3 regions of the Anaerobacillus sp. ABR4_321 genome follow, and region 1 is predicted to be linked to each of the others. Evidence: predicted binding sites of a transcription regulator. Region 1 holds the regulator's gene; each other region holds the start of a gene.
The links. The regulator CtsR, encoded in region 1, represses protease genes until heat stress. The targets are predictions, from matches to a motif close to ATGGTCAATAAAGGTCAAACA.
Positions count from the first base shown of each region.

Region 2: a site for CtsR is predicted at 4,509-4,529, ahead of ACXADT_RS00475 (ATP-dependent Clp protease ATP-binding subunit). Genes of this name have one in related genera too.
Region 3: a site for CtsR is predicted at 2,016-2,036, ahead of clpP (ATP-dependent Clp endopeptidase proteolytic subunit ClpP). Genes of this name have one in related genera too.

Region 1 covers NZ_JBSWTK010000001.1:556,127-563,286, reverse strand. Annotated here, with positions in the region: rRNA gene ACXADT_RS03160 (23S ribosomal RNA) at 1-1,342, shown strand, start outside; rRNA gene rrf (5S ribosomal RNA) at 1,454-1,570, shown strand; gene ACXADT_RS03150 (hypothetical protein) at 1,888-2,271, opposite strand; gene ACXADT_RS03145 (MgtC/SapB family protein) at 2,379-3,092, shown strand; gene ACXADT_RS03140 (CtsR family transcriptional regulator) at 3,237-3,701, shown strand; gene ACXADT_RS03135 (UvrB/UvrC motif-containing protein) at 3,731-4,264, shown strand; gene ACXADT_RS03130 (protein arginine kinase) at 4,264-5,358, shown strand; gene clpC (ATP-dependent protease ATP-binding subunit ClpC) at 5,355-7,160, shown strand, end outside.
Region 2 covers NZ_JBSWTK010000001.1:96,304-103,463, reverse strand. Annotated here, with positions in the region: gene ACXADT_RS00515 (macro domain-containing protein) at 1-313, shown strand, start outside; gene ACXADT_RS00510 (KGG domain-containing protein) at 486-854, shown strand; partial or broken gene ACXADT_RS00505 (KGG domain-containing protein) at 982-1,233, shown strand; gene ACXADT_RS00500 (DUF2188 domain-containing protein) at 1,343-1,540, opposite strand; gene ACXADT_RS00495 (DUF4870 domain-containing protein) at 1,853-2,215, opposite strand; gene ymzB (protein YmzB) at 2,323-2,670, opposite strand; gene mnmH (tRNA 2-selenouridine(34) synthase MnmH) at 2,786-3,847, shown strand; gene ACXADT_RS00480 (hypothetical protein) at 3,810-4,274, opposite strand; gene ACXADT_RS00475 (ATP-dependent Clp protease ATP-binding subunit) at 4,613-6,724, shown strand.
Region 3 covers NZ_JBSWTK010000001.1:1,318,022-1,325,181, reverse strand. Annotated here, with positions in the region: gene rpoN (RNA polymerase factor sigma-54) at 1-453, opposite strand, end outside; gene ACXADT_RS06890 (hypothetical protein) at 635-922, shown strand; gene ACXADT_RS06885 (atypical membrane-integrating protein (Mistic protein)) at 949-1,260, opposite strand; tRNA gene ACXADT_RS06880 (tRNA-Arg) at 1,329-1,407, shown strand; gene ACXADT_RS06875 (YhjD family protein) at 1,545-1,931, shown strand; gene clpP (ATP-dependent Clp endopeptidase proteolytic subunit ClpP) at 2,098-2,682, shown strand; gene ACXADT_RS06865 (HPr family phosphocarrier protein) at 2,719-2,976, opposite strand; gene whiA (DNA-binding protein WhiA) at 3,181-4,122, opposite strand; gene ACXADT_RS06855 (gluconeogenesis factor YvcK family protein) at 4,168-5,133, opposite strand; gene rapZ (RNase adapter RapZ) at 5,135-6,025, opposite strand; gene ACXADT_RS06845 (8-oxo-dGTP diphosphatase) at 6,077-6,550, opposite strand; gene trxB (thioredoxin-disulfide reductase) at 6,816-7,160, opposite strand, start outside.

The DNA of each region.
Region 1 (7,160 bases):
AAGTCCCTGATTCTACACTGCCAAGAAAAGCCTCTAGTGAGGAAAGAGGTGCCCGTACCGCAAACCGACACAGGTAGGCGAGGAGAGAATCCTAAGACGATCGGGAGAACTCTCGTTAAGGAACTCGGCAAAATGACCCCGTAACTTCGGGAGAAGGGGTGCTTCCTCGGGTGAATAGCCCAGGGGAGCCGCAGTGAAAAGATCCAAGCGACTGTTTAGCAAAAACACAGGTCTCTGCCAAGCCGCAAGGCGATGTATAGGGGCTGACACCTGCCCGGTGCTGGAAGGTTAAGAGGAGGGGTTATCCCTTACGGGAGAAGCTCTGAATCGAAGCCCCAGTAAACGGCGGCCGTAACTATAACGGTCCTAAGGTAGCGAAATTCCTTGTCGGGTAAGTTCCGACCCGCACGAAAGGTGCAACGACTTGGATACTGTCTCAACGAGAGACCCGGTGAAATTATAGTACCTGTGAAGATGCAGGTTACCCGCGACAGGACGGAAAGACCCCATGGAGCTTTACTGTAGCCTGATATTGGATTTTGGTACAGCTTGTACAGGATAGGTAGGAGCCATAGAAGCCGGACCGCTAGGTTCGGTGGAGGCGTCGGTGGGATACTACCCTGGCTGTACTGACATTCTAACCCAGCACCGTGATCCGGTGCGGAGACAGTGTCAGGTGGGCAGTTTGACTGGGGCGGTCGCCTCCTAAAGAGTAACGGAGGCGCCCAAAGGTTCCCTCAGAATGGTTGGAAATCATTCGCAGAGTGTAAAGGCACAAGGGAGCTTGACTGCGAGACCTACAAGTCGAGCAGGGACGAAAGTCGGGCTTAGTGATCCGGTGGTTCCGCATGGAAGGGCCATCGCTCAACGGATAAAAGCTACCCTGGGGATAACAGGCTTATCTCCCCCAAGAGTCCACATCGACGGGGAGGTTTGGCACCTCGATGTCGGCTCATCGCATCCTGGGGCTGAAGTAGGTCCCAAGGGTTGGGCTGTTCGCCCATTAAAGCGGTACGCGAGCTGGGTTCAGAACGTCGTGAGACAGTTCGGTCCCTATCCGTCGCGGGCGCAGGAAATTTGAGAGGAGCTGTCCTTAGTACGAGAGGACCGGGATGGACACACCGCTGGTGTACCAGTTGTTCCGCCAGGAGCATAGCTGGGTAGCTACGTGTGGAAGGGATAAGTGCTGAAAGCATCTAAGCATGAAGCCCCCCTCGAGATGAGATTTCCCACAGCGTCAAGCTGGTAAGATCCCTCAGAGATGATGAGGTTGATAGGTTCGGGGTGGAAGCGTGGCGACACGTGGAGCTGACGAATACTAATCGATCGAGGGCTTAACCTAAAAAATTGGAATACGATGTTGCGTGCTATCTAGTTTTCAGGGAATGAAAAGAGGTTCGATTAAGTTCCACCACGTCCTGTGGTGAACATCGAACGACTTACATCCTGTAAGTCTAGTGATGAAGGCGAAGAGGTCACACCCGTTCCCATGCCGAACACGGAAGTTAAGCTCTTCAGCGCCGATGGTAGTTGGGGGCTCTCCCCCTGCAAGAGTAGGACGTCGCTAGGCAAGAGAGAAGTCAGAGCATTGAGCTCTGGCTTTTTTGTATGCTTTTTTGGTTTTTATTGCGAGACCGTAAGGTAAGTACCTTCATTGAGAAGAGAGAAAAGGGCATCTTCGAAAGCTTCGTAGGGGTGGGAGAAGCAAGAAATTCGAGGAAGCAAGTGAGGCTGGACCGGAGTAGATATTCGGAGATCTATGAGGATCCAGCATCGCGCAGCTGACGAAGAAGTTCGCCGCTTATCGCGCCCCGTATGAGAACACGGAAGTTAAGCTCGCGCGCCGATGGTAGTTGGGGGCTCTCCCCCTGCAAGAGTAGGACGTCGCTAGGCAAATGAGAAGTCAGAGCTTAAGGCTCTGGCTTTTTTTGTTTTGTCTAAATGTGGTGTTGAGTCATCAGGGGTTTCTGAAAGTGGTTTCGCGGATATGTCCTCAGAATCGCGGATAAATGCCCCGGTTTCGCGGATATAAATCGAAAAGCGCGGATATATCATGATTATCGCGGATAAAATGAAAATTTCGCGGATATCGCCCCAATTCACGCCCCAAAAGGTTTTATCTGAATGTGCTTTTAACAAATCAAAAGTTACAAACAACGCTTCGCTGATAAAACCAAACGATCGCCGATAAATCCAAAATATCGCTGATATCCTTCCTAAAAGCGCAAATAACCCATTCCAGCATTCTACCCTAAAACAAACCCAGTGCATCCTTTCTAATCTCTCCCAGTTCGAAGCAACATTCAATACATTCCACGTTAAACTTCACTAATAGAAGGGTAAAATACATCAAAAGAAAACAGAGAAAGGGATCTATTATGGAAGTATTCGACATCACACTAGCAGACAATTTCGATACAATATCGATACGGATTTTAATCGCAGCAGTATTAAGTGGAGTTATAGGAATCGAGAGAGAGTTTAAAAGGCACCCAGCAGGTTTTCGAACTCACATTCTTGTTGGGGTTGGAGCGTGTTTGATGATGCTATTATCTCTATATGGTTTTGAAGAATATAATGAGACTCACGCTAATATTAACTTTGACCCTTCTCGTATCCCCTCATATGTCATAAGTGGTATAGGGTTTTTAGGTGCTGGAACAATATTAGCAAACGGTTGGACCGTGAGAGGACTAACAACTGCAGCATCGATTTGGGTAGTTGCTGGTATAGGGTTAGTTGTCGGAGTAGGAATGATCTATGAGGCGATATTGACTACACTGATCGTTGTATTGAGCCTCGTTTTCTTAAGCAAAATCGAGAAGCTCTACCTATCTAAGTCACAGCATTGGGTGAATCTCTTTGTTGAGGAGGGGCTTTCGTTAAAGTCTGTCATAGAAAAGATAGAGGAAATGGATATAAGTGTTCTAGAAATGAAAACGGATGATCCAAAAAAAGCGCGATATGAAGGAGACAAGAAAATCTATACGTATTCAATCTTAGTGAATACAAATAATGCAACGAAACTCTCAACACTAGTCGATCACCTTAAAGAAATCGAGAAGATAAAAAGAATTAATTGCAAGGAATGAATGCCATATATATGGGAATGATGGTAAGGTTCAAGCAAAGAATTGAAGAGACATGTTACTTTCCAATCCATTTAAAAAACGTTATAATGTATTTAACGTCAAATATAGTCAAAGTCAGTTTGGAGACGGAAGGGAGGCAGCGATGTGCGGAATGTTTCCGATGTAATTGAAGCATACATTAAGAAAATCTTGATGGTAGAAGGTAGAGATGCTGTTGAGATAAAAAGAAGTGAGATTGCTGATAAGTTTCAATGTGTTCCTTCTCAAATTAATTATGTGATCAACACCCGCTTTACGATTGAAAAAGGATATATTGTGGAAAGTAAAAGGGGTGGAGGCGGTTATATAAGAATATTAAAAGTGAAGCCTGAGACGCATGCAGATTTAATAGATGACATGCTGAATATGATTAAGACCCAAGTGCCACAGGCGGTATCTGAAAATATTATTCTAAGGCTGTTAGAAGAAGAGGTTATTTCAGCACGAGAAGCGAAGTTAATGCTAAGTGTTCTCGATCGAACAGTCATTACGATAGAGTTGCCGCTGAGAGATCACCTTAGAGCTAATATGCTGCGTGCAATGCTGACATCACTAAAATATAAACAATAGCATTTGTGTACAAATAGGAGGGTTGCCCTATGACGTGCCAGGAATGTGGTGAGCGTCCCGCTACGCTCCACTTCACTAAGATAGTCAATGGACAAAAAACAGAGTTCCATATCTGTGAAGTGTGTGCCAAAGAAAAAGGTGAGGTTGAGCCAGGCACTAACCATTTTTCTATCCATAACTTATTATCGGGGTTATTAAATTTTGAAACACCTTTAAGTGAAAGTTCTTCACACCCTATTTACAATAGAGAACGGCAAAGTTGCCCGAAATGTGGATTAACGTATCAGCAATTCACACAAATCGGACGATTTGGTTGTTCAGAATGCTACACTACGTTCTCAGAGAACCTCGATCCAATACTTAGAAAGGTTCATGGTGGTAATACCGTTCATTCTGGCAAATTACCAAAACGTGCTGGAGCAGCGATCGAGATTGAACGTAAGGTACAAAATCTTCGCAGTAAAATGCAAGAATACATTCAGCAGGAGGAATTTGAAAAAGCTGCTGAAACGAGAGATTTAATTCGATCCCTCGAACATAAAGCGTCGGAAGGGGGAGAATGATGTCACTTCAGCGTTTTATCAGTGAAGCTGTTAGTCCATGGATGCAAGATGAAGGACCAGATTCAGATATTGTCATGAGTAGTAGAATAAGATTTGCTCGAAATCTGAAGAATTATGTTTTTCCGGTTCTTTCTAACGGGCAGCAAAATTTAGAGGTTCTAGAAAGTATCAAGAAGAAATTTAATGAAGCTCCGAACGAAGAAATTGGGAAGCTTGAACTGATCGAGATTGAATCGCTTAGGCCTACTCAGAAAAGAGTTCTTGTAGAAAAACATTTGGTTAGCCCAAATCTTGTAGAACAATCAAAAAATGGAGCAGTCTTACTCAGCGAGAATGAAACGATCAGCATAATGATAAATGAAGAAGATCATTTTCGTATTCAGTGCCTTGAAGCAGGGTTTAGATTGAAAGAAGCCTTAAACCTCGCGAATGCTTTGGATGACTGGATTGAAAGTAAGGTAGATTATGCGTTTGATAAGCGAAAAGGATATTTAACGAGCTGTCCAACGAATGTTGGCACAGGGATGAGGGCATCTGTTATGATGCATCTACCTGCTTTAGTGCTAACACAGCAGCTAAATCACATCATACCTGCAATTAACCAGCTAGGTCTTGTTGTTAGAGGGAGCTACGGTGAAGGAAGTGAAGCTCAAGGAAACATTTTTCAAATATCAAACCAGATTACATTAGGTAAGACCGAGAATGATATTATTGAGGACCTCCAGGGTGTAGTGATGCAAGTCATTGAAAAAGAACGATCAGCAAGAAGGATGTTGCTAGATAATTCAAGAATTGAATTGGAAGACAGAATCTATCGTTCTCTTGGAACTCTTGAGAATAGCAGAATCATTCAATCGAAGGAAGCTGCGAAGTGTCTTTCAAATGTCCGGTTAGGAATCGATATCGGTCTTGTAGCTGGTATCTCGAAATCAATTCTTAACGAGCTAGTAATTCTAACTCAACCAGGTTTTCTTCAGCAATATGCAGGTGCAAGCCTTAATCCTGCAGAACGTGATATTAAACGTGCCACATTAATTAGAGAGAGACTTGAACTAGAAAAACAAACGAAGAAATCGGAGGGTGATGAACGATGATGTTTGGACGATTTACAGAGCGTGCTCAAAAAGTGCTCGCATTAGCACAGGAAGAAGCGATTCGTCTTGGTCATAACAATGTCGGGACTGAACATATCCTATTAGGCTTGATTCGTGAAGGCGAAGGAATTGCTGCTAAGGCATTGACTGCTCTTGGTCTTGGCTCAGAAAAGATTCAGAAAGAAGTAGAAAAGCTGATTGGTAGAGGGCAAGATTCTGTCCAGTCTATTCACTACACACCTCGTGCTAAGAAAGTAATCGAACTATCGATGGATGAAGCACGAAAGCTAAGCCATTCTTATGTTGGTACAGAGCATATCCTATTAGGTTTAATTCGCGAAGGTGAGGGCGTAGCAGCAAGAGTGCTCAACAACCTTGGTGTTAGCTTGAATAAAGCTCGTCAGCAAGTTCTTCAACTTTTAGGAAGCAATGAAAGTTCTTCATCTAGTCACCAGGGGGCAGGAGCTAGTGCTAATACCCCAACGCTAGATGGTCTTGCTAGAGATCTAACAGTCATTGCACGTGACGGCGGACTGGATCCCGTAATCGGTCGTAGTAAAGAAATCGAACGTGTTATTGAGGTATTGAGCCGTAGAACGAAGAATAACCCAGTTCTTATCGGTGAACCGGGTGTTGGTAAAACGGCCATTGCAGAAGGTCTAGCACAGCAGATCATCAATAACGAAGTTCCTGAGACACTTCGTGATAAGCGCGTCATGACATTCGATATGGGTACAGTAGTAGCTGGTACAAAATATCGTGGTGAATTTGAAGATCGTCTTAAGAAAGTGATGGATGAAATTCGTCAGGCAGGAAACATCATCCTATTCATCGATGAACTTCACACCCTTATCGGTGCCGGTGGAGCAGAAGGTGCGATCGATGCATCTAACATCTTGAAGCCAGCGCTAGCACGTGGAGAGCTTCAATGTATCGGAGCAACTACGCTAGATGAATATAGAAAATATATCGAAAAAGATGCAGCATTAGAGCGTCGTTTCCAACCGATTCAGGTAAACGAACCGACGAGTGACGAGTCAGCTCTTATTTTAAAAGGTCTACGCGACCGATATGAAGCACATCATCGCGTAACGATTACAGATGAAGCGATCGACGCTGCGGTAAAACTTTCAGATCGCTATATTTCAGATCGTTTCCTTCCAGACAAAGCGATCGATTTGATCGATGAAGCTGCTTCAAAAGTGCGCCTACGCTCTTATACAGCTCCTCCGAACCTAAAAGAGCTAGATAAAAAGCTTGAGGAAGTTCGGAAAGAAAAGGATGCAGCTGTACAGAGTCAAGAGTTTGAGAAGGCAGCATCTTTAAGAGATTCTGAACAACGCTTGAGAGAAGAACTCGAGCAGACTAAGAAAGAATGGAAAGAAAAACAGGGTAAAGAAAACCAAGAAGTTTCCCCTGATGATATTGCGATCGTCGTAGCAAACTGGACGGGAATTCCAGTATCAAAGCTTGAAGAACAAGAAACAGAGCGGCTGTTGAAAATGGAAGAGATCCTTCATAATCGCCTGATCGGCCAGGAAGAAGCTGTTAAATCTATTTCTAAAGCGGTTCGAAGAGCTCGTGCCGGGCTAAAAGATCCTAAGCGTCCGATCGGATCATTCATCTTCTTAGGACCTACGGGTGTTGGTAAAACAGAACTCGCTAGAGCCGTTGCTGAAACGCTGTTTGGCGAAGAAGATTCAGTGATCAGAATCGACATGTCAGAGTATATGGAAAAACACGCAACTTCAAGACTAGTAGGTTCGCCTCCAGGCTATGTGGGCTATGAAGAAGGCGGTCAA
Region 2 (7,160 bases), 460 kb from region 1:
TAAAGCAGACGAAAACTTTCCATTTCCACCAAAAAAGAAGCTAGGTAAATGTTCGTTTGCTTTGAGTCATGATAATAAGAGAATTATTGCTAATCTATACGGTCAATATAAACCAGCCGGTCTTCAAACCAACTACCCAGCCTGGTTGAAATCTTTTGAGAGTATGATTAAAGAATTAAAGCCCTTTGAAGAAAAAGGTTTTAAAATAAAAATCGGTTGTGGAATCGATAAAGACGATTTGATCAACGTAAAGAAATCACTAGAAAAGCTTTCTAAGAAATACGAAAGACCGATCCATGTGTACTACTCTTAATCGCTAAGCCCCCAAGTTTGGGGGCTTTTTTTGTGTGAAGAAAACAGAGCAGGTTGGTAAGAATGGCTTATATTTGTAAAATAACCCCATTATTTGGTTTTGAAAAAATTTACCGTGGAATACCACAACTGTAGCAAAAAAAGAAAAAAGTATCTCAAAGGAGGAAGAGAAAATGGCAAATAACAATGAAAAGATGAGCAGAGAAGAAGCTGGTCGAAAAGGTGGAAACAAAACCGCGAGAGAACATAACAAAGAGTTTTACCAAGATATCGGCCAAAAAGGTGGAGAAACAACTGCAAATGAACATGACAAAGAATTCTATCAAGAAATAGGAGAAAAAGGTGGAAACAAAACAGCAAGAGAACACGATAAGGAATTCTACGAAGAGATCGGCGAAAAGGGCGGAAACAAAACTGCACGTGAACACGATAAAGAGTTTTATCAGGAGATAGGAGAAAAAGGCGGAGAGCAAACGTCTAAGAATCATGATAAAGAGTTCTATAAGGAAATAGGAAAAAAAGGTGGAAATCAGAACAAATAAAAAAAGAGCGGTTTGGGCCCGCTCTCTCTAAATGATACTTCACATAGAGTGTACCAAATTTATGAAAAACAGTAAAATACGTAAATTGAGTGAGATATAAACACACATTCTAAAGGAGGATTTTCAAATGGCTGATAATAACAATAATAAAATGAGTAGGGAAGAAGCAGGACGTAAAGGCGGAAATAAGACTGCGAGGGAGCACGACAAAGAATTCTACGAAGAAATTGGTGAAAAAGGCGGAAACAAAACAGCTCGTGAGCATGATAAAGAGTTTTATCAAGAAATAGGAGAAAAAGGCGGAGAGCAAACATCTAAGAATCATGACAAAGAATTTTACGAAGAGATTGGGAAAAAAGGCGGTAAAAATAGCGGAAACGGCAGCAACAATAATTGATCGGTACGAAGAGCGGAGAAGCCTCCGCTCTTTTTTTTATGGGCTTAAACAAAATTAAAACCCCTTCGTTTGAAAGGGGCTAGAGTAGTTATTAAAATTTACGCTCTTCCTCGACTTCATGCTGATCATTCAAGATCAATACTTTACTAGGAGTATCTTCCTTTGCAAGTTCCTCTGCCTTCTCAACAGCATCTGAACGCATTTTATATAAATCTGTAGGTGCAATATCTTCCACCTTAACATACCAGCCTGTTACATCTTTGTTTGGTGCTACTGTGAATTCTTTCATGATTTTGTTCCTCCTTTAGTTGGTGTATATGTACTTCTTTCCCAACAAGATGGAAGCTAAAACCTGCCTAAAACGATTCAGAAAAAATAAAAAACCAGCGGTTCGCTGGTTTATTGAGGTCTTGTTGTGATATAGAAACCGACGATAAAAGCGATAGGTACAGCCCACACCATAAATGCAAGCGCCCATACAGTAAAACGGTTCCATTCTTTTCCTTTTGCAGTCAAGGCACACCCTCCACATTCTAAGTTTACTTCCATTATAACATGGACATACCTAAATTATGTGGAAACATTAAAAATTAGTCGAATGTTAGGTGATCATTCGAAACGTCAGCGGGTACCGATAATCTTCGCCCTGATTCGATTTTACTGAAGCGATGATAATAAAAACAAGTTGGACGATAAAAACTGCAGGTAGAAGGATGAATCCGATTAAGACGAGCGTGAGTATTCCTGCGATGATGCCGTAGATGGTCATGCAAATTTGGAAATTCAATGCTTCTTTTGCTTGCTCATTAATAAAAGGATGAACATCCTTCTTTAGTGACCAAATGATTAATGGAGCAATGATGTTACCAAACGGAATTAAATAGCCTGATAGTGCAGAAAGATGCGCAAACATAGCCCATGAACGCGTTTCGTCATCGGGGGTTTGAATGTTCTTTTCTTCCATGAAGTACCTCCTTCATAACCGTCTATATACAAGGTATTATGAAGGCTTCTTAGATATTCTTTGCGATTTGTTCCCAACGAAAAAAAGGAACCTGTCGCTGGCTCCTTCTAGTTGGAATTATAAGTAATCACGTATTGTGCTCTCTCTGTCGTTATTTTTAGCTCATTTGCTGAACGATCGATTTCTTTTAAATCTTCTAATTGTACTTCATAGTTAGCGTCTGGAAGGGAAACGGGATTTTTTTCAGATATGATCTTACCTTTTCCCTCTAGTTGTAGGAGGGAAGAAGGCGTGTAATTATCGATCGTTTCCTCTCTGTGAAACAAAGAAATGCGATCTAATACCATGATTACCTTATCCAAGTCTTCATTCTCTTGTTTTTGAATGATAAGATGTCCGCCAACCCAATCGTTTAAGGTTTCTTGTATACGAGTTACCATTTCGGTAGTTTCCATATTTTTCACCTCAATATAAACTTCCCCGAATTTAAGGTGCATAAACAAGGGTTTAAAAGGTTTAAGTCTAGAATGATATAATGAGCTAATAATGAGATACAAAGGATGAGTCGTTATGAGAACTATTTCGATAGATGAATGTTTCGATAGAAAATTACCGATCATAGATGTTCGAACCCCAGCCGAATTCGAGCAGTTCCACATTCCAGGAGCAGTTAACATGCCGATTTTTTCAAACGAAGAAAGAGAGTTAGTTGGAACAACTTACAAACAACAAGGCACAGAAGCAGCGAAGGATTTAGGGATCTCGCTTGTGTCTCCATCTCTTCCTGATTTTTATCAGAAGGCAAAAGTTCTATCAAAAGGACAGGAGTTTGTCGTTTACTGTTGGAGAGGTGGTATGAGGAGTAGAAGCCTTGCTGTGATTTTTGAGATGATGGGGCTGCCATGTCGTCAACTTGTTGGTGGCATTCGGTCATATCGTCAAAATGTCATGAGAATACTTGAAAGCCATGCTAAAAAAAACGTATCTTTTCTTATAGTGGAAGGGTTTACTGGGACATCTAAGACAGACATTTTACATTATTTAAAAAACAAAGGCTACCCAGTCATTGATCTTGAAGGCTTAGCTGCACATAAAGGATCAGTTTTCGGAAGAGTGAATTTACCTGAAAGAAGTCAAAAGGAGTTTGAAGCGAAGCTTTCTCATCGGTTAAATGAAATAGGGGAGACAGATTATTATGTAATTGAGTCTGAAAGTAAGCGACTTGGGAACATTATCGTTCCGGACTTTATCTTTGAGGGCAAACAAAAAGGGACGCGCATACATGTTCACGCCCCGCTTTCTTATCGAATAAAAACCATTTTAGATACATATCATCCCGAACAGAATAGAGAGAAAATAGTAAAGGGCATCCAAAGAATCGAGAAACGTCTGCCAGATAATGAACGACGTTATATATCCCTCGCACTTGAGGAAGAGAATTATGAAGCAGTCGTCGAAAGCCTTCTGGTGAGTTATTACGATCCTAGGTACACCTACAAGGCGACAGAGAATGTGGGTGAAGTTATAAAAGTTCACTATGAGTCTCTTGATGAAGGATGCCAACTTGTCCAGAATGAAGTGGAGCGTCTAGTGTCTAAGCTTCGATTAGAAGGCGAGAAAGTTTCGCTTTAATTGATTTTCTCTGCTCTTTGCCCGGTTCATTATTGTATTGTTCAATTAAATCATCGATCCGTTTGAAGTACAGGTGGCTGATCCACGCTACATAGTTCTTGTAGATAGAAGAGGTTAGGAATTTCACTAGCATGTTATCTTCTGGGCCAAAATAATACGTTTTATCATCGAAAAAAGTAGAAAATCGACTGAACGAAAGCTTTGTATAAGAGTTGTCCAAATCATAGCGGAATTTGTTCAACACATCAGGAATTAAACGAATGGCAAAGACATCATCGTTATCAAACATTTCTTTAGGAGTAGGTAGGATAAGGTACGGGTAATCACAGTCATCCAGGGCAATGAAGAAATCATTAGGTGATTCATGACAGGTAGGCACGCGCTTGACGGTCGTTTCAACTATCAATTGATAGACTGAATCATTCATTGGTATTCCTCCCTTTATAATCTATCACCATTGTTGCCAGACTAGTAAACTTGTATACCCTTTGTCGAAAAGTAGTTTAATACAATCTATTATCCAACCCTCAAAAAAATTCCTTTATTTCAAATATTACATTTTTTTAGCCGCGATACAATTATCGCGGCTTTGTTTATAAGAACAGATTAGAAAATGCATAACACTTGAAAGTCAAAGATAGTCAGATTATAATATGGTTACAAGGTCAAATATAGTCAAAGTCAAAACAAAATACATTGACCTTAACAAATACAAGTAACGCACTATTATATAACGATCTTATAAATTTTAAGGGAGGCCATCATATGCTTTGTGAAAAATGTAATCAGAATCCTGCAACAGTTCAGTTGAATGTTCAGATCAATCATTCTAAAAAACGTGTTCATCTGTGCAACTCTTGCTATGCAAATGTGATGAATGGTCAGACAACACCGTCATCAAAAGGTCAATTTGATGATTTCTTTCAATCATTTATGAATCAATCAGGTCATACTCAACCTAGTGAGCAAACCGACGCTGGTAACGGTGGATTACTAGATGATTTAGGAAAGAATTTAACTGATGCTGCAAAAGCAGGATTGATCGACCCAGTTATCGGAAGAGATCAAGAGGTAGCACGGGTCATCGAAACACTAAATCGTCGAAACAAAAACAACCCTGTCCTGATCGGTGAACCAGGTGTAGGGAAAACAGCGATTGCCGAAGGACTAGCACTTCGTATTTCTGAAGGAAACGTTCCTTCGAAATTACAAAACAAAGAGATCTATTTGTTAGATGTTGCATCTCTCGTATCTAACACAGGAATCCGTGGTCAGTTCGAAGAGAGAATGAAACAGTTGATTTCAGAACTGCAAGCAAGAAAGAATGTCATTCTCTTTATCGATGAGATTCATCTTATCGTTGGAGCAGGCTCAGCCGAAGGATCGATGGATGCAGGAAACATTCTGAAACCTGCGCTCGCTAGAGGTGAGCTTCAATTAATCGGTGCTACTACGTTGAAAGAATATCGTCAAATTGAAAAAGATGCAGCTCTTGAACGACGTTTTCAGCCAGTTATGGTTAACGAGCCATCGATTGAAGAAGCGGTTCAAATTCTAGAAGGTCTAAAACCGAGGTACGAAGATTATCATGAGGTGGCGTTTTCTGATGAAGCAATAAAAGCTTGTGTCACATTATCAAATCGTTACATTCAAGACCGTTTCTTACCAGATAAAGCGATCGACTTAATGGATGAAGCTGGTGCAAAAAGAAACTTAACGATTACAACTTCTAATCATGATGAAATACAAAAGAGGCTCGAACAAATTGCAGTAAATAAGAAGAAGGCGACGAGTGAAGAAAATTATGAAGTAGCTGCAAAGCTTCGTGATGAGGAAACAAAGCTTGAAAAGAAACTAGAAGAATCATTAAGTGTGAATGATCAAGCGGAAGCTCTTGTAAACTTAGAAGATATTCAACAAATCATCGAGAGTAAAACAGGTATACCTGTACAAAAACTCCAAGAAGATGAACAGATGAAGATGAAGAATCTTGCTGAACAGCTGAATGCTAAAGTTATTGGACAAGAGGACGCTGTTCATAAGGTTGCAAAAGCAATTCGAAGAAGTCGCGCAGGTCTGAAGCGTAAGAACAGACCGATCGGTTCATTTCTATTCGTAGGGCCTACTGGTGTCGGTAAAACAGAATTATCTAAATCTCTAGCTGAAGAGTTATTTGGAGATCGAGATGCGATGGTTCGACTCGATATGAGTGAATACATGGAAAAACACTCCGTCTCTAAATTGATCGGCTCACCACCAGGATATGTAGGTCATGATGAGGCAGGGCAACTGACAGAACGTGTACGCCGCAAGCCTTATAGCATTCTATTGATCGATGAGGTTGAAAAAGCACATCCAGATGTTCAAAATATGTTCCTACAAATCTTAGACGATGGTCGATTGACGGATAGCCAAGGAAGAACAGTGAGCTTTAAAGATACCGTGATCATCATGACGAGCAACGCAGGAAGTACAGAACGCCGTATTACAGTAGGGTTTGAATCGGCTGATAGCTATACCGATGTGATGGAAAGCCTAGGCTCTTACTTTAGACCAGAATTTCTCAATCGCTTCGATTCGATCGTATCCTTTAAGTCACTCGAGAAAGAAAGTCTTGTATCGATCGTTGACTTGATGATCGATGAGTTAAAAGGAAGTCTAACTGAGCAGCAAATTACCCTCGAGATCACAGAGGAAGCTAAATCGAAGCTAGCGGAGCTTGGGTACAATCCACAGTTCGGTGCTCGCCCATTACGAAGAGTAATCGAAGAACACGTTGAAGATGGAATAGCTGATCTACTTGTTGACGAAGGCAATGTAACGTCAGTAAAAGTAGAGGTGATCGAAGATAAGATCGCTGTGAAAAATGCTTCGTAAGCTATAATCTTAAGAAAGAGGCTGTGGCATATAACCATGAGAAAGACCCGAACAATTCATTTGAATTAGATCGGGTCTTTTGTAATTTACAGATAGGAAACCGCCGCTTCGCCAACATACTTCGCTTTCCGCGGGCACGGCCTCAGTCTTCTCAGAAAGCAAAAAACGCTTTCCTGCGGGGCCTTCGGACTCCTGCTGTTCCCGCAGGAGTCTACGTATGTTGGCTACGCTAAGGTCTTACTCTTTAACATTCAACATTCGCGATTGCCTTCATGTATGTTGGTTTTGTCCCAGCCTCTTTCAGTTGGTTATAAGAATTTTAAGTGTTGTCATTCCTTTGACGTAGGGAATATTTCTTATTTTCATGAGCATGAACGTCCGGGTGAATATGATAGCAAATCTTTTCTTACGTCATTTGAAATTGGTTTTTTTGAAT
Region 3 (7,160 bases), 760 kb from region 1:
TCGTCCACCTATTCCTGGTTCAAGTGATTGTAATACACGTACCGCTTCTTCATACTCTTGATTTGTCAGCTGAAATTGCAAGATCACTTCATGATCACGTATACGTAAATAGCCAGCTTCATCTATATTGTCTATCAAGTAATGAATCACTTTCGCTTGGTGAGGGCATAAGTTCAAACACCGCACTTGTTCGTGAAGCTCTTCATTCAAACTCTTGCCTCGTTCAGCAACATAGTCTAAGGAGTCGGCACGCTCTCCTCGGCCAGCGGCTTTCGCACGAATACCCGTATCCCATGATGGTGTATGAAGTTCGATAAGAGGATTCTCAAGTGCTTCTTCTTTTATATAATCCAACAGCTCTAAAGTCGAATATTGAAGAATGGATATTGCCTGACGCAATTGAGTTGTCATTACGAGTTGCGTTGTCTGCTTCTGTATTAATCCTAGTTCCATCGCAATCCCTCCACCTTTATCATACTATATTGATTCAACATATGGTAAGAGGAAAGTGAAAATGACCAGAATTTTCAATCATTTAATACGCCTCGATTTCACAAAAATGAGCAATGCGCCCACTCACTCCCCATCATTCGACATACAGTATAGTACAGAGAGAAAAAAGGAGGCAAAAACCATGGATTTGACTGTATATGGTATTGCTTTGCTTCCAGTCATCATTGGAATCGTCCAACTCTTCAAGATATTTGGTTTTCCGGCTAGATTTCTACCGTTGCTTTCTATTGGTGTAGGAATCGTCATGAGCTATATTTATATTGATCCGGATATCAAAAAAGCTTTTTTGATTGGACTTTGGCTAGGATTATGCGCTTCTGGTATGCATTCAGGCTTAAAGCATACGATGAATGGGGCAAGCAAGAAACCAAGTGACCGAGAAGATGACAAGCCAGGTAAGAAGCAATAATCTAACTTTTTAAGAGTGGACAAGGTTCACTCTTTTTCTTTGTCTTGATGCTCTTCTCCAAGATCCAACCAGCTCAGCATCTCTTTAACAACGTTATTTAGCTTTTTGTTCACGATTTGATCTCCGTACACTTTTTTTGCTTTTTCAATCGTTTCTACTACTTGTGGTTCAAATTGAATGAGCGGCATATCTTCTTCTGATTCATTGTACAATTCCACAACGTTCTCAAGTCCCTCTGTGATGCGATCGATCGCATCACTCAACGACTTACTTTCTCCGCTATTTACTTTCAAAGAAATCCCTACCTTCAGCACAGTTATAGCTCTAGTGTTTGTCACTTTCAACCAAAAAATCACCTTGCAAAAAAAAACCTTGTCACGTATAATTATCCTTGCCCTTAACGTATGCGCCCGTAGCTCAGTAGGATAGAGCGGTGGTTTCCGGTACCACGTCTGTCGGGGGTTCGAATCCCTCCGGGCGCGCCAACTACATAATTACAACCCCTTTTCATTCCGAAAAGGGGTTTTTTGCGTCTTCCCCTTTATAGAATGGGGTTCTTGACGTCTCATTCGTCTCATAGTATTGTAAAACCAAACATACGTTCTTACAGGCGGTGAAGATCATGTTCCGACTAAGTAAAGAGGAAGCAAGTGCTGTTCGGGATTATTTATTGCTTCCTTATGTTAAAAAGGTACTGGAGCTCGATGCTGCATGGATTCATCGTTCTAAGATGAAGCTTCCACGCCCTTATTTGGAACTGATCAATCAAGCTTTCACTCTCGCTTCCACAGATTTAAAAGAAGCAAAATCAGTCCTTCATAAGCAACACATCAAAACTTCAGTTCAGGATACAAAGGAAGATATCGTCATCTATACTGTCTATTGTCGTGGATACAACCAAACGTATCGGTACACGTCAGTCCAAATTAGAAACCTTGTTGAAAGAAGAATTGCGGGTTACTTTTTAAGCGATCACCGATTTAAAAAAAGACAGATTCGTTCTGTTTAAAACGGTTGTCAGCGGGGAAAATGGAGATATGTAGAACCATCGATGTGCTGGCGAAAAAATTAATAGTCAAAAAGAACAGCACTTTATTTGACCTATATTGACCTTTTCGGTATGATGAACCTACAGCAACTACATATTTGAATGAATAAAAGGGAGGAATTTTATTATGGTATTAATTCCAACGGTTATCGAACAAACAAACCGCGGTGAAAGAGCATATGACATCTACTCTCGTCTTCTTAAGGACCGCATTATCATGCTTGGAACTGCAATCGACGACAACGTATCGAACGCAGTTGTAGCTCAGCTTCTTTTCCTAGCTGCAGAAGATCCAGATAAAGATATCTCTCTTTATATCAATAGTCCAGGTGGATCAATCACAGCTGGAATGGCAATCTACGATACAATGCAGTTCATTAAACCTAAAGTATCTACAATCTGTATCGGAATGGCTGCTTCAATGGGAGCGTTCCTACTAGCGGCTGGTGAGCCTGGTAAACGTTATGCACTTCCAAATAGTGAAGTCATGATTCACCAACCACTCGGTGGTACACAAGGTCAGGCTTCTGATATCGAAATTCATGCGAAGCGTATCATTCAAATGCGCGAAAAGCTCAACAAAATTCTTGCAGAGCGTACTGGTCAGCCTCTCGATACGATCGAACGCGATACGGATCGTGACCGTTTCATGGAAGCTCTTGAAGCAAAAGAATATGGTTTGATCGACGAAGTTATGGAGAAAAAAGCATAAATAAAAAAAGGTTGCCGTGATGGCAACCTTTTTTATTTAGTCTTCTTTATGAATGAAGTCGACCAGAGATGAAACAGCATCTTCTTCGTCGTTTCCATCTACTGTTAAGACAACAGAAGAACCAGAGCCCACCGCAAGGCTCATTATTCCCATAATACTCTTCGCATTTACCTTTTTACCGTCTTTTTCAAGAAAAATATCTGAATTAAATCGATTTGCCTCTTGAACAAAGAGTGCTGCAGGTCTTGCTTGTAATCCTGTATCTAACGTTACGACAACTTCTTTTTGAACCACTTTTCCATTCCTCCTTTATTTATAAGAAAGCGCTATCTTTATTGATGAAAAAAATAAGTATATGTGTTTGTTATTGATTTGCTACGTACTTACCAACAGCATTCCATTTATTAAGACTTCTAAACGTCCCAACGCTATGTTCTCAAGGCTTAGAATAGTAGAAAATCAAGCCCGCACTACTCGCGCAGGCTGTAATTTTTCTGCTTATGTTATTGGCTTTCCTGCACGGAGCTTTTCAGCTAACTGATCGATCTTTCGAAGTCTGTGATTGATCCCTGACTTACTGATCGCACCTCCAGTCAACATCTCTCCAAGTTCCTTAAGGGTAACATCCTGATGCTTCACTCGAAGTTCAGCAATTTCTCTCAATTTATCAGGTAGGATATCTAATCCAACTTCATTTTGTATAAAACGAATGTTTTCAACCTGTCGGAATGCAGCACCAACTGTTTTATTTAGATTAGCTGTTTCACAATTTACGATCCGATTAACAGAGTTTCTCATATCTTTCATGATGCGAACATCCTCAAAATAAAGCAATGCCTTATGGGCTCCTACTACACTTAAAAACTCTGTAATTTTCTCGCCCTCTTTGATATAAACGATGTATCCTTTTTTACGCTCGAGCATCTTTGCATTAAGATCAAACTGATTCATAAGCTTACACAATGAATCCGTATGCTCCTCATACATCGAGAATATTTCTAAGTGATAAGAAGTTTCAGGGTGATTGATCGATCCTCCTGCGAGAAAGGCTCCTTTCAAGTATGCTCGTTTGCAACAAGCCTTTTTCGTAAAATCACTAGAAATGTTTCTTGTAAACATGAACGCATTGTCCATAATACCTAAATCCTCAAGGAGATCTCTAGCACTCGAGGAAACACGAACAATGTAGACATTATTTTTTTTAAGACGCATCTTTTTACGTACGAGTAATTCGACATCGTAATTATAAAGACGTTTGATAAGCGTATAGATCCTTCTCGCGATCGCAGCATGTTCAGTAGGTATATCAAGGATCAGTTGTCTGTTCCCAAATGATATGGACCCATTCATTCGAATGAGTGCTGCGAGCTCTGATCTAGAGCAGCACGCTTTACTTTCGAGCTGTGTTAATTCTTTCTTTGTATCGGCAGCAAATGACATCGCTATCCCCCCTTTACCATGCAGGGGCCCATTGACCCATCACCATCACTTTTTATCTTCTAATAATGACAGTAGAATCGAAGATATCTTGATGGCATCGTGGCGTACATATTTCTCATCATATTGAATAATTTTATCACTGATTACTTCAAAACCAAAGCTCTTCAACCTATTTTCGTCATATTGCACAACCTCTGCCTGTTCTTTTGCATAGCGTTTTGCATAATAAGTTGGGATGACCTGTTTGTTAACAATGATCGTTTCAATAAGCTTGTAATCAATATGATCAATGAGTGCCTGCACATGGTCACTTGCAGTATAATTTTCTGTTTCACCTTGCTGAGTCATGACGTTACACACATACACTTTCCTAGCATTGGAGTGACTGATTTCATCCGCAATGCCGGGTACAAGTAGGTTTGGTAGTATGCTTGTATAAAGACTCCCAGGACCAAGGACGATTAAGTCAGCGTTTCGAATCGCTTCCAAAGAATCTGGTAAAGCTTTTATCCCAGGAGGCGAGAGAAATACTTTCTTAATCGTTTTATTCGTTTTAGGAATTTGAGACTCACCTTTTACGAACGTTCCATCTCGCATTTCAGCATGAAGAACGACACTTTGATTCGAAGCTGGAAGGACTTTACCTCGTACATTCAGTACGCGACACATCTCCCGAACTCCTTGGACAAAATCTCCTGTAATATCCGTCATAGCGGCTAACATGAGGTTTCCTAGTGAATGACCGGATAATCCGTTACCATTTTTGAATCGATGTTGCATCAAGCCTTCTAATAAAGGCTCGACTTCAGCTAGTGCAGTGATGACGTTTCGTACATCACCCGGTGGAGGGATATCAAATTCATCACGTAAGCGACCTGAGCTTCCACCATCATCAGCTACTGTTACGATAGCCGTAATATCGACCGGGAATGTCTTAAGTCCACGAAGCAATACCGAAAGGCCGGTCCCTCCACCGATTACGACGACCTTCGGAAGTTTTGTGTCTGTCATATTATTTGCTACCCTTTCCTTTTTCAATATCCCTGTGCGTGATGTTCGTTCGATACTCACTTTCAAAATGATGGCCGATGTGTTCAGCGAAAGCAACAGATCGATGCTTTCCGCCTGTACACCCTATGCCGATAACGAGCTGACTTTTTCCTTCCCTTTTGTATTGCGGAAGCATGTACGCCAGCATATCGATCAATTTATTTAAGAATGTCTGCGTTTCTTTCCACTTAAATACATAGTTCGATACTTCTTCATCTACTCCTGTTTTAGGACGCAAGTGCTCAACATAATGTGGGTTAGGCAAGAACCGAATATCGAAAACAAGGTCAGCGTCGATCGGAATACCATATTTAAATCCAAATGACATGACGTTCACTCCAAAGTTTTCTTTTTCGTTAGAGGAGAACCGGTCCATAATTTTTTCTCTTAGCTGAACAGGCTTGATATCGCTCGTATCGATGATTTGCTGAGAACGTCCTTTCAGCTCCTCGAGCATTTCACGCTCTACTTTTATGCCTTCGAGTGGTAGCCCTTCCGGCGCAAGGGGGTGAGATCGTCTCGTTTCTTTATATCGTCGAACGAGCGCTGAGTCACTAGAATCAAGGTACAGAATTTCAGCATCTAATTGCTCATTGGTTCTTAGTAAATCAACTGCTTCTAAAAGATGCTCAAAGAAATCTCCACCTCTTAAGTCCATGACTAGAGCAACTTTATCTAACTTACCTTCGGAGTTTTCGATCATCTCAACAAACTTCGGCAGCAGTGCAGGTGGTAAATTGTCGATGCAGAAATACCCCATATCTTCAAAACACTGCATCGCTACGGTTTTACCAGCACCACTCATTCCAGTAATAATGACCATATGAATACGCTTATCGATTAGTTCGGCCATTTTCCCCACTCCATTTCTCAATTCTCTAATTATGATATGACGATCAACGTATTAAGATGGATCTAGTCGGTATGATAGTAACTTAAAGTCAGGTGTATACGTAAATGTTCCATATATAATGCCGTGTCCCTTCATCATATAATCAAGAATATGATAGTCTCCAGGAGCCATCGGCAGTTCACTCACTTCGTCTGCATCTACCCACGCTACTTTTCCTTCCTCTGACTGCTCAACGGGTTCTCCGTCATACTTTGTTGAGAGGAATGTAAACATCATCCATTCAGATTTAATCACGTCATTTTCTTTAATAATAAAGGTAAAGATTCCTTTTAACTTCGGGTCTTTTAAATAAACACCAGTTTCTTCTCGAAACTCCCTAATGACCGAATCTCGGATCGATTCTTCTGATTCCATCTTTCCACCAGGTGCAACCCACCAACCTCGTCTTGGTTTTTGTAGGAGTAGAACTCGATTATTAGGTTCGTCGAATAAGATACAGTTTGTTACGCGTTGCACAATTACCACCTCAATTCGGCATCTTCTATTTTGGATTAGGCTTTTATATTTAAACGTTCAATAATCTAAATTTCTAATCATAGTATACTATGATTGTTTAGCATGAACAATGTAAGTGGATTATAGCCAAAAAAAAGAGCACGGGCTCAATAAATGCCCGTGCAAATGTAAAATATTTTAAAAGGGGGTCAAATCTATTTATATTGTACCCCATCATTGTTTCATAGCTGTTACAGCAGAATTAAAAGCATGTCACAGGTACCTTTTGCCGAACTTACACGAGTGATTTTTTCTTAGCGTCTTCGAGCGTTTCAATGTAATGCTGAACAGATTGTGCAGCGATACTGCCATCACCTGTTGCCGTTACAATTTGGCGAAGCATCTTATCACGGATATCTCCAGCTGCGAAGATTCCTGGTACTTCAGTAGCCATCTCTTCGTCAGTCACGATATACCCTTCGTCATTCGTGATGTTCAAGTCTTTAACTGCCTGATTCAATGGAAGCATACCGATGTAAATAAAGACACCATCTGCTTCAAAGTCTCTTTCTTCTCCTGTTTCTGTATTCACAAGGACGGTCTTGCTTACTTTACCGTTTTCTCCTGCAATTTCTTTCAC